3 regions of the Streptosporangium heterodermiicola genome follow, and region 3 is predicted to be linked to each of the others. Evidence: riboswitches for the same ligand, from Rfam matches in the RefSeq annotation. Region 3 holds a riboswitch; each other region holds the start of a gene.
What was found. A riboswitch is a leader RNA that binds a small molecule or an ion and turns the genes downstream of it on or off. The one in region 3 is predicted to bind cyclic di-AMP.

Region 1 (3,266 bases), on a different contig from region 3:
CGCGGACCACACCAAGTGGGGCACGGTCGGCATCAGCACGATCGCCCAGCTGGCCGAGGCCCACATCGTGGTCAGCGACTCCGGCCTGACCGAGGAGGCCCGCGAGGAGCTCGCCGCCTCGGTGGGCGAGCTGATCATCGCGGAACCCCAGCGAGAGAGCGAGATCGCCGGCCGATGAAGCGCACGATCACCCACCTGGCCGACGGCCGGGAGCTCATCTACTTCGACCGGCGCGACGACGCCGACCGCGGGGCCGTCGACCGGCGTGACCTGCCACCCCGCCCCGCCGCCTCCGAGCTGCGCTACGACCCGCTCACCGAGGAGTGGATCGCGGTGGCCGGGCACCGCCAGGGCCGCACCTTCCTGCCCCCGACGAGTGAGTGCCCGCTCTGTCCCTCCACTCCCGGCAACCTGACCGAGGTGCCCTCCTCCGACTACGACGTGGTGGTCTTCGAGAACCGGTTCCCGTCGTTCTCCGCCCAGCCGGGCGAGCACCGGGAGATCGGCGGGCTGAGCGAGGTCCGTCCGGGGATCGGCAGGTGCGAGGTGGTCTGCTTCACCTCCGAGCACGACTCGTCGTTCTCGCGGCTCTCCCCCGAGCGGGTCGAGCTGGTCATGGAGGCCTGGGTCGACCGTACGGCGGAGCTGTCGGCGACGCCCGGCGTGGAGCAGGTGTTCTGCTTCGAGAACCGGGGGGCGGAGATCGGCATCACGCTGGCCCACCCGCACGGCCAGATCTACGCGTACCCCTACGTGACCCCGCGCACCAGGCTCACCCTCGGGGCGGCCGGGCGCCACCGGGAGCGGACCGGCGGCGACCTGTTCGCCGACGTCCTGGCCGCGGAGCGGGAGGCCGGGGTCCGGGTGGTGGGCTCGAACGAGCACTGGACGGCGTTCGTCCCGGCCGCGGCGCGCTGGCCGGTGGAGGTGCATCTCTACCCGCACCGCCGGGTCCCCGACCTGGTCGCGCTGGAGACCGAGGAGCGCGCGGCGTTCGGCCCCCTCTACACCGACGTGCTCCGCCGCCTCGACGGGCTGTTCGGGGTGCCCATGCCGTACATCGCGGCCTGGCACCAGGCACCGGTCTCCACCGGCCGCGACCTGTCGTACGCGCACATGGAGCTGTTCAGCATCCGCCGCGCGCCGGACAAGCTGAAATACCTGGCGGGGTCGGAGTCGGCCATGGGCGCCTTCGTGAACGACGTGTCCCCCGAGGGAACAGCACATCTTCTGCGCTCTGTTATCACGAACTGATTACCGCTCGGTCTCGTCTTGAGGTCGCGTGACCTGCTGTTTACCACTACTATCCTTCCCACATCGGCCGTAAACGCTGATTTGCCTAATCCCGGGCACCTTGCCCGGGAACCGGGGAACCACCGCACCTGGGGTGAGACCACTTCGGTGGAAGGGCTTCCTCCAGCCCGAACCCGTCAGCTAACCCGGTAGGCGGAAGGAGAGGAGAGTTCGTGGCGGCCCCGTCCCCCACGTTCCGTCGGCATGCCGCTCTGGCCCTCTGTCTGAGCTCGATCGTGGCGTTCACCATCGGTGCCCCCACCGCGGGAAGCGCGGAACCCAAGCCGACCGAGGCCAAACTCCGTGCCGAACTGGCCAAACTCGGCAAGAAACTCGACGGGCTGATCGAGACCTACGCGGCCAAGCGCGAGTCCCTCAGGAAGGCGCAGAAGGCCGAGGCCGTCGCCAAGCAGAACCTGGGCAAGGCCGAGGAGACCTACGTCGAGGCCAAGAGGCAGGTCGACTCCATCGTCCAGCTTCGCTACCAGACCAGCAGCAGCGGCGGGCTGCCCGCGCTGATGTTCTCCGGCGACATGGGCGCCGCCGCGGTGATGGAGCAGCTCACCGCCCAGCAGAGCGCCTACCTGGAGGGTTTCGCCGGCAGCCTCGAACGCAGGAAGAAGGCGTCGGAGACGGCGTCCAGGCTCACCGACGAGATCCGCGACGAGGCCAAGGAGGTGGAGAGCCAGCGCGAGAAGGCCGAGGACGTGATCCGCGACGTCAAGGACAGGCTCGACAGGCTCGCCCCCACCGGTTCCGGCCGCCGCTCCGACGGCAGCTGGGCCCCGCAGCTGCCCACCGGCGCCGACAACATCACCGACCGCACCCGGATCATGCGCGACGCCGTCATGCGGCGCTTCAGCCTGCCGTACTCCGTCGGCTGCTACCGGTCCGCCAACGACGGCGGCGAGCACCCCCTGGGCCGCGCCTGCGACTTCATGATGAGCACCGGCGGCACGATGCCCTCGGCCGCCAACAACGCGCTGGGCGACGAGATCGCCGCCTGGGCCATCAAGAACAAGGCCAGGCTCGGCGTGAAGTACGTGATCTGGCGCCAGCGCATCAACCACGGCTCCGGCTGGAACTTCATGTCCAACCGCGGCGGCGTCACGGCCAACCACTTCGACCACCCGCACATCTCGATGTACTGAGCCACCGTGGGCGAGAAGCAGCCTGGACCGGGACGCCGCACTTTTCCCGCACGATTGCTGTACGCGTCACCGGGCGGTGAAGTCGCGAGTCAGGATCGCGGGCACTAAGGAACGACGTTCACGTCGAAGAAGATGCCCGACAGGTGCGGCATGAAGGGCACTCCCTGCTCGTCGAGCATCTTCCAGTAGACCTTGCACCTTCCCGGCGTCGACCGGGCCTCGACGGACACGCTGATCACCGCCGGCTGCCCCGGGTCGGTGTCGGGGAGCGCTGTGGAGGTCGGCGAGCCACACCCGTCGGCTCCCGGCTGGAGCGGCTCGCGGGCCAGCCTGCGGGCGCGCCAGGGGACCGAACCGGTGTTGGTGATCTTCCAGGTCTTCACGAACCGCTCCCCCACCTTGACCTCGCTGCCGTCGGGGTAGGTGACGTCGGCGTCCAGCCGCGAGCTGTCGCCGGGAATGGGCCGTTCGGGACTGGGCGCCTGCTGCGGGCCGCCGCTCGTGACGGATTCGCCTTCACCGGGCCGCCCCCGGTCCTGGAACAGCCAGTACCCTCCTGCCCCGCCGAGCCCGAGCAGGCAGGCGAGGCCCGCCACGGCGAGGGGGGAGACCTTGCGGCGGGACGGCGCGACCCGCCCGGGACCGGCGGCGTGGCGGGACGGCGCGACCCGCCCGGGACCGGCGGCGTGGCGGGACGGCGCGACCCGCCCGGGACCGGCGGCGTGGCGGGACGGCGCGACCCGCCCGGGACCGGCGGCGTGGCGGGACGGCGCGGCCCGCCCGGGACCGGCGGCGTGGCGGGATGGCGCGGCCCGCCCGGGA
Region 2 (3,266 bases), on a different contig from region 3:
CTGGCGGCCTCGGCGGCCAGGCCCAGGTGATCGAGGAGCATGGCGATCGACAGGATCGTGGCGGTCGGGTCGGCCTTGCCCTGGCCCGCGATGTCGGGGGCGCTGCCGTGAACCGGCTCGAACATGCTCGGCGCGGTGCGGTCGGGGTTGACGTTGCCGCTCGCCGCGAGGCCGATGCCACCGGCGATCGCCGCGCCGATGTCGGTGAGGATGTCGCCGAAGAGGTTGTCGGTGACGATCACGTCGAAGCGCTCGGGCTGGCTGACGAAGAACATCGAGGCCGCGTCGACGTGGCAGTAGTCGGTCTGGACGTCGGGATACTCCAGGCCGACGCGGTCGAAGGTGCGGGCCCAGAGGTCACCGGCGTAGGTGAGCACGTTGGTCTTGTGGACCAGGGTCAGCTTCCCGCGGGGGCGGCCCTGCGCCTTGTCGAAGGCGTAGCGCACGACGCGCTCGACGCCGTACGCGGTGTTCAGAGACTCCTGGGTGGCGATCTCGTGCGGCGTGCCCCGGCGCATGACGCCACCCGCGCCGGCGTACGGACCCTCGGTGCCCTCGCGGACGACGATCATGTCGATGTCCTCGGGGCGGGCCCTGCCCAGCGGCGTCTCGACGCCGGGGAAGAGCTTGACCGGGCGGAGGTTCACGTAGTGGTCGAGCCGGAAGCGGAGCTTGAGCAGCAGGTCGCGCTCCAGGATGCCCGGGGGCACGCTGGGGTCGCCGACCGCGCCGAGCAGGATCGCGTCGTATCCGCGCAGCTCGTCGAGGACCGTGTCGGGCAGGGTCTCGCCGGTCTCGTGGTAGCGCTTGGCGCCGAGGTCGTAGGTGGTGGTCTCCACCTTCGTGCCGACCGCTTCGAGGACCTTCAGCCCCTCGGTGACGACCTCGACTCCGATTCCGTCCCCGGGGATGACCGCCAGGCGAATGTTACGCGAATCCATGCAGGCACCTTACCGGTCCGTCTCGGTGATCGAACAACGGTCTCATCCTCCGGACACGCTCGCCCGTCGGACCCCCTGATCGTTTTGTCCATTTTTGCTTCCTATTGACCGTTTCGTGAGGTTTGGTTATGGTCCTCCCATTCACATCAATGCCTAATCCGTACGGGCCATCCCCTTACCGGGCCCGCACGGAGCCGGGGAACCACTCTTTACGGGATCTACCTGGCCTCGGGAACCCCGCTCCTCCCCCGGAGCGCCGTTCCCGGCCGTCGTCAGGTGGATTCCTTGGGGCGAATCAGCGCGTTCTCGCGCCGTAGGGCGGCCTCCACGCCCGAGCCCGACAGCTCACCCGGCCGGCCTTATGGAAGGAATCATCCTGTCCGGCACAGTTCTCCCCCGCGTCCTGTCCATCTCCGCCTCCATGATCGTCGTCGGCGCCGCGGTGTGCGCGACCTCACCCGCCGCCCTGGCCGCCTCCCCGCCCCCCGCCCCCGGGCCCGCCGCGCTCAACACCCCCGCGCTGAGAGAGGCCCTGAAGGCCGTGGCCGTCAGGCCCGCCTGGCAGAAAGCCGTGAAGTGGGCCCTGTCCAAGCAGGGAACGCCCTACGTCTGGGGCGGCACCGGCCACGGCGGCTTCGACTGCTCCGGCCTGGTGCTCCGCGCCTACGGCGCCGCCGGGATCAAGCTCCCCCGCGTCACCAACGACCAGTACGCCGCCTTCTCCAAGAAGATCGCCTGGAAGAATCTCAAGCCCGGTGACCTGGTCTTCTTCAGCGGCCTCGGCCACGTCGGCATGATCACGAAACCCGGCTACATGGTGCACGCCCCGCAGACCGGCGACGTGGTCAAGGAGGAGAAACTCGACTCCTGGCGCCGCGAGTCCTTCGCCGGCGCGGTGCGCCCCGACCCGCAGGGTGTTCAGCTGGCCAAGCGGGTCGAGCTCGCGACCGAGACCGTGACCGGCGGATGAGACACGCCGGCGGATCACCGCCGGGAGACAGTGGAGACCCCGGCGGCGAGAACGGGTTCAGCGGGTGGGGACACCACCGTTGTCCCTGCGGTCCAGAGCGGTCTGGAGCGCGTCGGCGGCCTCGTCCTCGGTCTCGTCGGGACGGTTCCAGGGATACATGTCGTACATGGCGAATCTCGTCTCGGTCGCATGCCAGCAAGGAAGGTGGTCGAGACTCCGGTCGGGACTCCGACCAGGCCTGATGTCGCGGGTCCGGATCACGGACCGGCGGCGGGGGCTTGGAGCCGGCACGCGCCACGACACCGCGGCGAGTCGCCGGCCTGCCCCTGTCAGGCCTCGCCGCGGCAGGTAGGAATTACGAGAACCTGGCGCATTTCACTCCAGGTTACCCGGCGGTGGAAACACCGTCTCGTCCGGCGTACACACTTCTCACATGCTGAGACGAGAGGTGGCCGCCGCCCCGGTCTCCGGGGTGGCGGCCACCTGGGCTTTTCCGGCTAGTCGGCCAGGTCGACCGAGCGGCCGCTGTCGGCGCCGATCTCCGAGCCGATCTGGTCGATCACCTCGGCCGGGATGGCGGTGTCGACGGTGAGCGCGATGAGCGCCTTGCCGCCCTTGACGTCACGGGCCACCTGCATCGAGGCGATGTTGATCGAGTGGTCGCCGAGGATGCGGCCGACCACGCCGACGATGCCGGGGCGGTCGGTGTAGGTGAAGAACGACAGGTGGTCGGTCGGCTCGATCTCCATCTGGTAGCCGTTGACCTCGACGATCTTCGTGATCTGCCTCGGCCCGGCCAGGGTGCCGGAGACCGAGATCGCGCGGCCGTCGGCGAGGACGCCGCGGACCGTCACGACGTTGCGCCAGTCGGGGCTCTCGGAGCTGGTGATCAGCTCGACCGACACGCCGCGGTCCTTGGCCAGCAGCGGGGCGTTGACGTAGGTGACCGAGTCCTCGACCACGTCGGTGAAGACGCCCTTGAGCGCGGCCAGCTCCAGCACGCGGACGTCGTGGGAGGCGATCTCGCCGCGCACCTCGACGTCGAGCTTGGTGGCGACCTCGCCCGCGAGGGCGGTGAACACCCGGCCGAGCTTCTCGGCCAGCGGCAGGCCCGGCTTGACGTCCTCGGCGACGGCGCCGCCCTGGACGTTGACCGCGTCCGGCACGAACTCCCCGGCGAGCGCGAGCTTCACGCTGCGCGCGACCTGGGTGCCGGCCTTCTCCTGGGCCTCGTGGGTGGAGGCGCCGAGGTGCGGGGTGACGACGACCTGGTCGAGCTCGAAGAGCGGGCTGTCGGTGACCGGCTCCTTCGGGAACACGTCGATGCCGGCGCCGGCGACGCGGCCCTCCTTGAT
Region 3 (3,266 bases):
ATGACATAGCCGCAAAGGCACTGACATATCATGAGTACTTCACGTAGCGCCTGCTATGTCAATACTGGACGCACGCTATGAAGAGTGGAACTTGACGACCTTTGAACAAGGCGTTTACCGTTCCTGGCGGACGGTATTCATTTCCGGCGTCTCGCGCCCGGTTTCCAGAGTGGGGGGAGTGACTCTTGATGGCATATCCAGAAGTGGATTCACGCCATGGCGACAGCCCCCTGGGCATGAGCGATATCGGTCTCAGCGACGACGACCTCGTGCTGCTGGCTGAGCTCGCCAAGGGTGTCACCGTCGATCGGGTGGGGCGTCGCCTCGACATCAGCGGCCGGACGGTCAGACGCAGGCTCAGAGGCATCTGCGACCGCATCGGCGTCGCCACGGCGATCGAGGCCGTGGCCTGGGCAGCTCGTCGCCGCCTGATCTGACACACCGCACGCGTGTCCGGCAGGTCGGGCCGGACACGCGTGCGGGCTGACACGCGTGCGACCCGGCCCGGCCGTACGTGGGTCCGATCGCGGTTCCTCCCGCGAGCACGCGCTCCGGGCCCCGCGGCCCCGGCCCGGCCGTACGCGAATCCGACGCGGATCCGATCGTCGGCGCCGGTTGCCGGTTCAGGCGGCGATGCGGACGCCTCCGGCGAAGGGCCGGTTGTCGATCGTGGCGATGTGGACGACGTCACCCGTCTGGGGCGCGTGGACCATCAGGCCCGCGCCGATGTAGATCCCGACGTGGTGCAGGTCGCTGTAGAAGAAGACGAGGTCACCGGGGCGCAGTTCGTTCCTGGTGACGTGGGTGCCCGCGGTCCACTGGTCGCCGGTGTAGTGCGGCAGGCTGATGCCGACCTTCTGGTAGGCCCACATGACCAGGCCGGAGCAGTCGAAGCCGTTGGGACCCTCGGCGCCCCAGACGTACGGCTTCAGCTGCTGGGTGAGCGCCCAGCGGGTGGCCTCCGCGGCCTTGCCGCTGCCCACGATGGGCACGTTCGTCCTCACCCGGGCGCCCCTGTTGCCGACGGCCCTGGCGCGCACCTCGCTGAACAGGTCGCTCTCGACCCGGTCGACCAGCCGCTCGATCTTGGTCCGGTTGCCGTCGATCTCCGCCAGGATCTTCTTGACCTCCGCGGTCCTGGCCTTGGCTCCGGCCTGGGCCCGCTCGGCGGCCTCGATCGCCCGGCTCACCTGGGCGACCTCCTCGCTCTGCTGCTGCTGGAGCGCGTAGTTGGTGGTCGCCTGGTCGAGGAAGGTGTCGGGATCGGTGGCCTGCGTGAAGACGAGCCCCGAGTTCAGGCCGCCCGACATGTAGGTGCTCTGCGCGAGGAGGGTCGCCTTGGTGCGGCGGGCCGCCAGCTCGGACTCGCTCGACGCGAGGGTCTTCTTGGCGCTCTCTGCGGCCCTCTGGGCCTGCCTGAGCTTGACCCGCTCGCCGTTGTAGCGCTCCGCGAGGGTGCCGATCTCCTGGTGCAGCTTCTCCGCCTGTTTGGCCAGCTGCTGGAGGCTGGGCTCGGGGTCCGCGGTGGCCGCCACCAGCGGGGTGCCGAGGGTCAGGGTGGCGAATACCAGGCCGACGACCGCCATGCGACGGCGCAGCCCTCGTGGCGCGCGCTCTCGGCAGCGGGTGTCGTGACCCGCGTGCTCTCCTCCGTGGTCGCGCGTGCGCTTCACCAACAGGCTCCTTCTCCTCGGCCGCCTACCGGGTTAGCTGACGGGTTCGGGCCGGAGGCAGCCCTACCGGGTGCGCCGGTGGCACTCGGATTCACCCCGGAGGACGTGGTGGGTCCCCGGTTCCCTGCGTGGGGGGATTCGGCGGGTCAGGCTTTTTACGTCTCTGACATCGAGCACGGAGATTAGTGCACCTGTGGTTCCTGCTCAACCAGAACTGCGAATTCAGTAGAGGTTTCGCAACTGAGGTGTCACGAAAAGATCACACCTCAATATGATCAACATGGCCATTACGCTGCCTTTGCCTCCCGTGTGACGGGTGTGATGGAGGTCTTCCCAGGTCCGGGACCGTGCCAAAGGTGAGTTGCGGCACACGGGAGGCGCCGTGCACCGAGCGTGGTAAAGCGACTGCCAAGGGTCACGTGCGGCCTGCGAGCTGGGAGTTAAGGAGGAGCCGTAATTGAAGACCCGTGAGGACGTACGCTGAACGGTCATGGAGCAGCTTGCTGAGCATTCTCCCGTGCCGGTCATTCACGCCCCCGGCGACGGGGAGCGGCGCGCCGAATCCGCGGGGGCGGAGCGAGGTTCGCCCGGGCCGGGGACGGGTTCCGAGATCACGGTCCGCCGCGCCCGCACCCAGGACGTCCGGGCCGTCAGGCGGCTCGTCGACACCTACGGCGGCGTCGGCCGGCGCCTGCTGGAGAAGGCCACCGTCACCCTGTACGAGCACGTCCAGGAGTTCTGGGTCGCCACCGACGCGGAGGGGGAGGTGATCGGCTGCGGGGCCCTTCACGTCCTCTGGGAGGATCTGGCCGAGATCCGCACCGTCGCCGTCGATCCGACCCGCAGAGGAATGGGGATCGGCCACCGGATCGTCTCCGCGCTCATTCGCACGGCCGCCGAGCTGGGCCTGCGCCGGGTCTTCTGCCTGACCTTCGAGGTCGACTTCTTCGCCCGGCACGGATTCCGGGAGATCCAGGGCACGCCCGTCGCCCCGGAGGTCTACGCCGAACTTCTCGCCTCCTACGACGAGGGTGTGGCGGAGTTCCTCGACCTGGAACACGTCAAGCCCAACACCTTGGGAAACACCCGGATGCTGCTGCATCTGACACGGGAGCCAGACTCTGATGACTTTAGAGCTGACTGATCGGAAAGGTGACTGTTGATACCTATGTCGATACCTTGTGCAGCAGCATGCATGTGCGTCTGACATTTGCCACATGCGCAGTCTAAGTGAGGTGACGCGGTGAGCACCGGACAGCCGCCGTATCCACAGGATGATCCCGACCGCGATCGCACACCGTCGGGGCAGCCGGATTACGGACAGCACAACGCGGGTCGAGGCCCTGGCGGACTCGACCCCGACGTGACAGTCGTGGGGTACAGGTCGGAGGCCTCACAGCCGAACACCGGCCCCGGACAGAGCCAGCCCGGATACGGCCAGCAGGGCTACGGGCAGCAGGGCTACGGCCAGCAGCCCGACTACGGCCAGCAGGGTGGGTACGGCCAGCAGCAGGGTTACGGCCAGCAGCAGGGCGGGACCGGCGCGTACGGGCAGCAGCCCGGCTACGGCCAGCAGTCCTCCCACGAGCAGCA

Region 1: another riboswitch for cyclic di-AMP. It lies ahead of ACSC1Q_RS14445 (coiled-coil domain-containing protein); the one in region 3 lies ahead of ACSC1Q_RS33020 (C40 family peptidase).
Region 2: another riboswitch for cyclic di-AMP. It lies ahead of ACSC1Q_RS19365 (C40 family peptidase); the one in region 3 lies ahead of ACSC1Q_RS33020 (C40 family peptidase).

The regions. Positions count from the first base shown of each region.
Region 1 is NZ_JBPJSR010000005.1:460,958-464,223, reverse strand. Features, by position in the region: gene ACSC1Q_RS14455 (DeoR/GlpR family DNA-binding transcription regulator) at 1-178, shown strand, start outside; gene galT (galactose-1-phosphate uridylyltransferase) at 175-1,254, shown strand; cyclic di-AMP (ydaO/yuaA leader) riboswitch at 1,327-1,463, shown strand; gene ACSC1Q_RS14445 (coiled-coil domain-containing protein) at 1,467-2,444, shown strand; gene ACSC1Q_RS14440 (BTAD domain-containing putative transcriptional regulator) at 2,549-3,266, opposite strand, start outside.
Region 2 is NZ_JBPJSR010000008.1:197,592-200,857, reverse strand. Features, by position in the region: gene ACSC1Q_RS19370 (3-isopropylmalate dehydrogenase) at 1-941, opposite strand, end outside; cyclic di-AMP (ydaO/yuaA leader) riboswitch at 1,082-1,315, shown strand; gene ACSC1Q_RS19365 (C40 family peptidase) at 1,303-1,911, shown strand; gene serA (phosphoglycerate dehydrogenase) at 2,409-3,266, opposite strand, start outside.
Region 3 is NZ_JBPJSR010000019.1:113,712-116,977, reverse strand. Features, by position in the region: gene ACSC1Q_RS33025 (helix-turn-helix domain-containing protein) at 237-437, shown strand; gene ACSC1Q_RS33020 (C40 family peptidase) at 624-1,673, opposite strand; cyclic di-AMP (ydaO/yuaA leader) riboswitch at 1,682-1,827, opposite strand; gene ACSC1Q_RS33015 (amino-acid N-acetyltransferase) at 2,284-2,817, shown strand; gene ACSC1Q_RS33010 (RDD family protein) at 3,046-3,266, shown strand, end outside.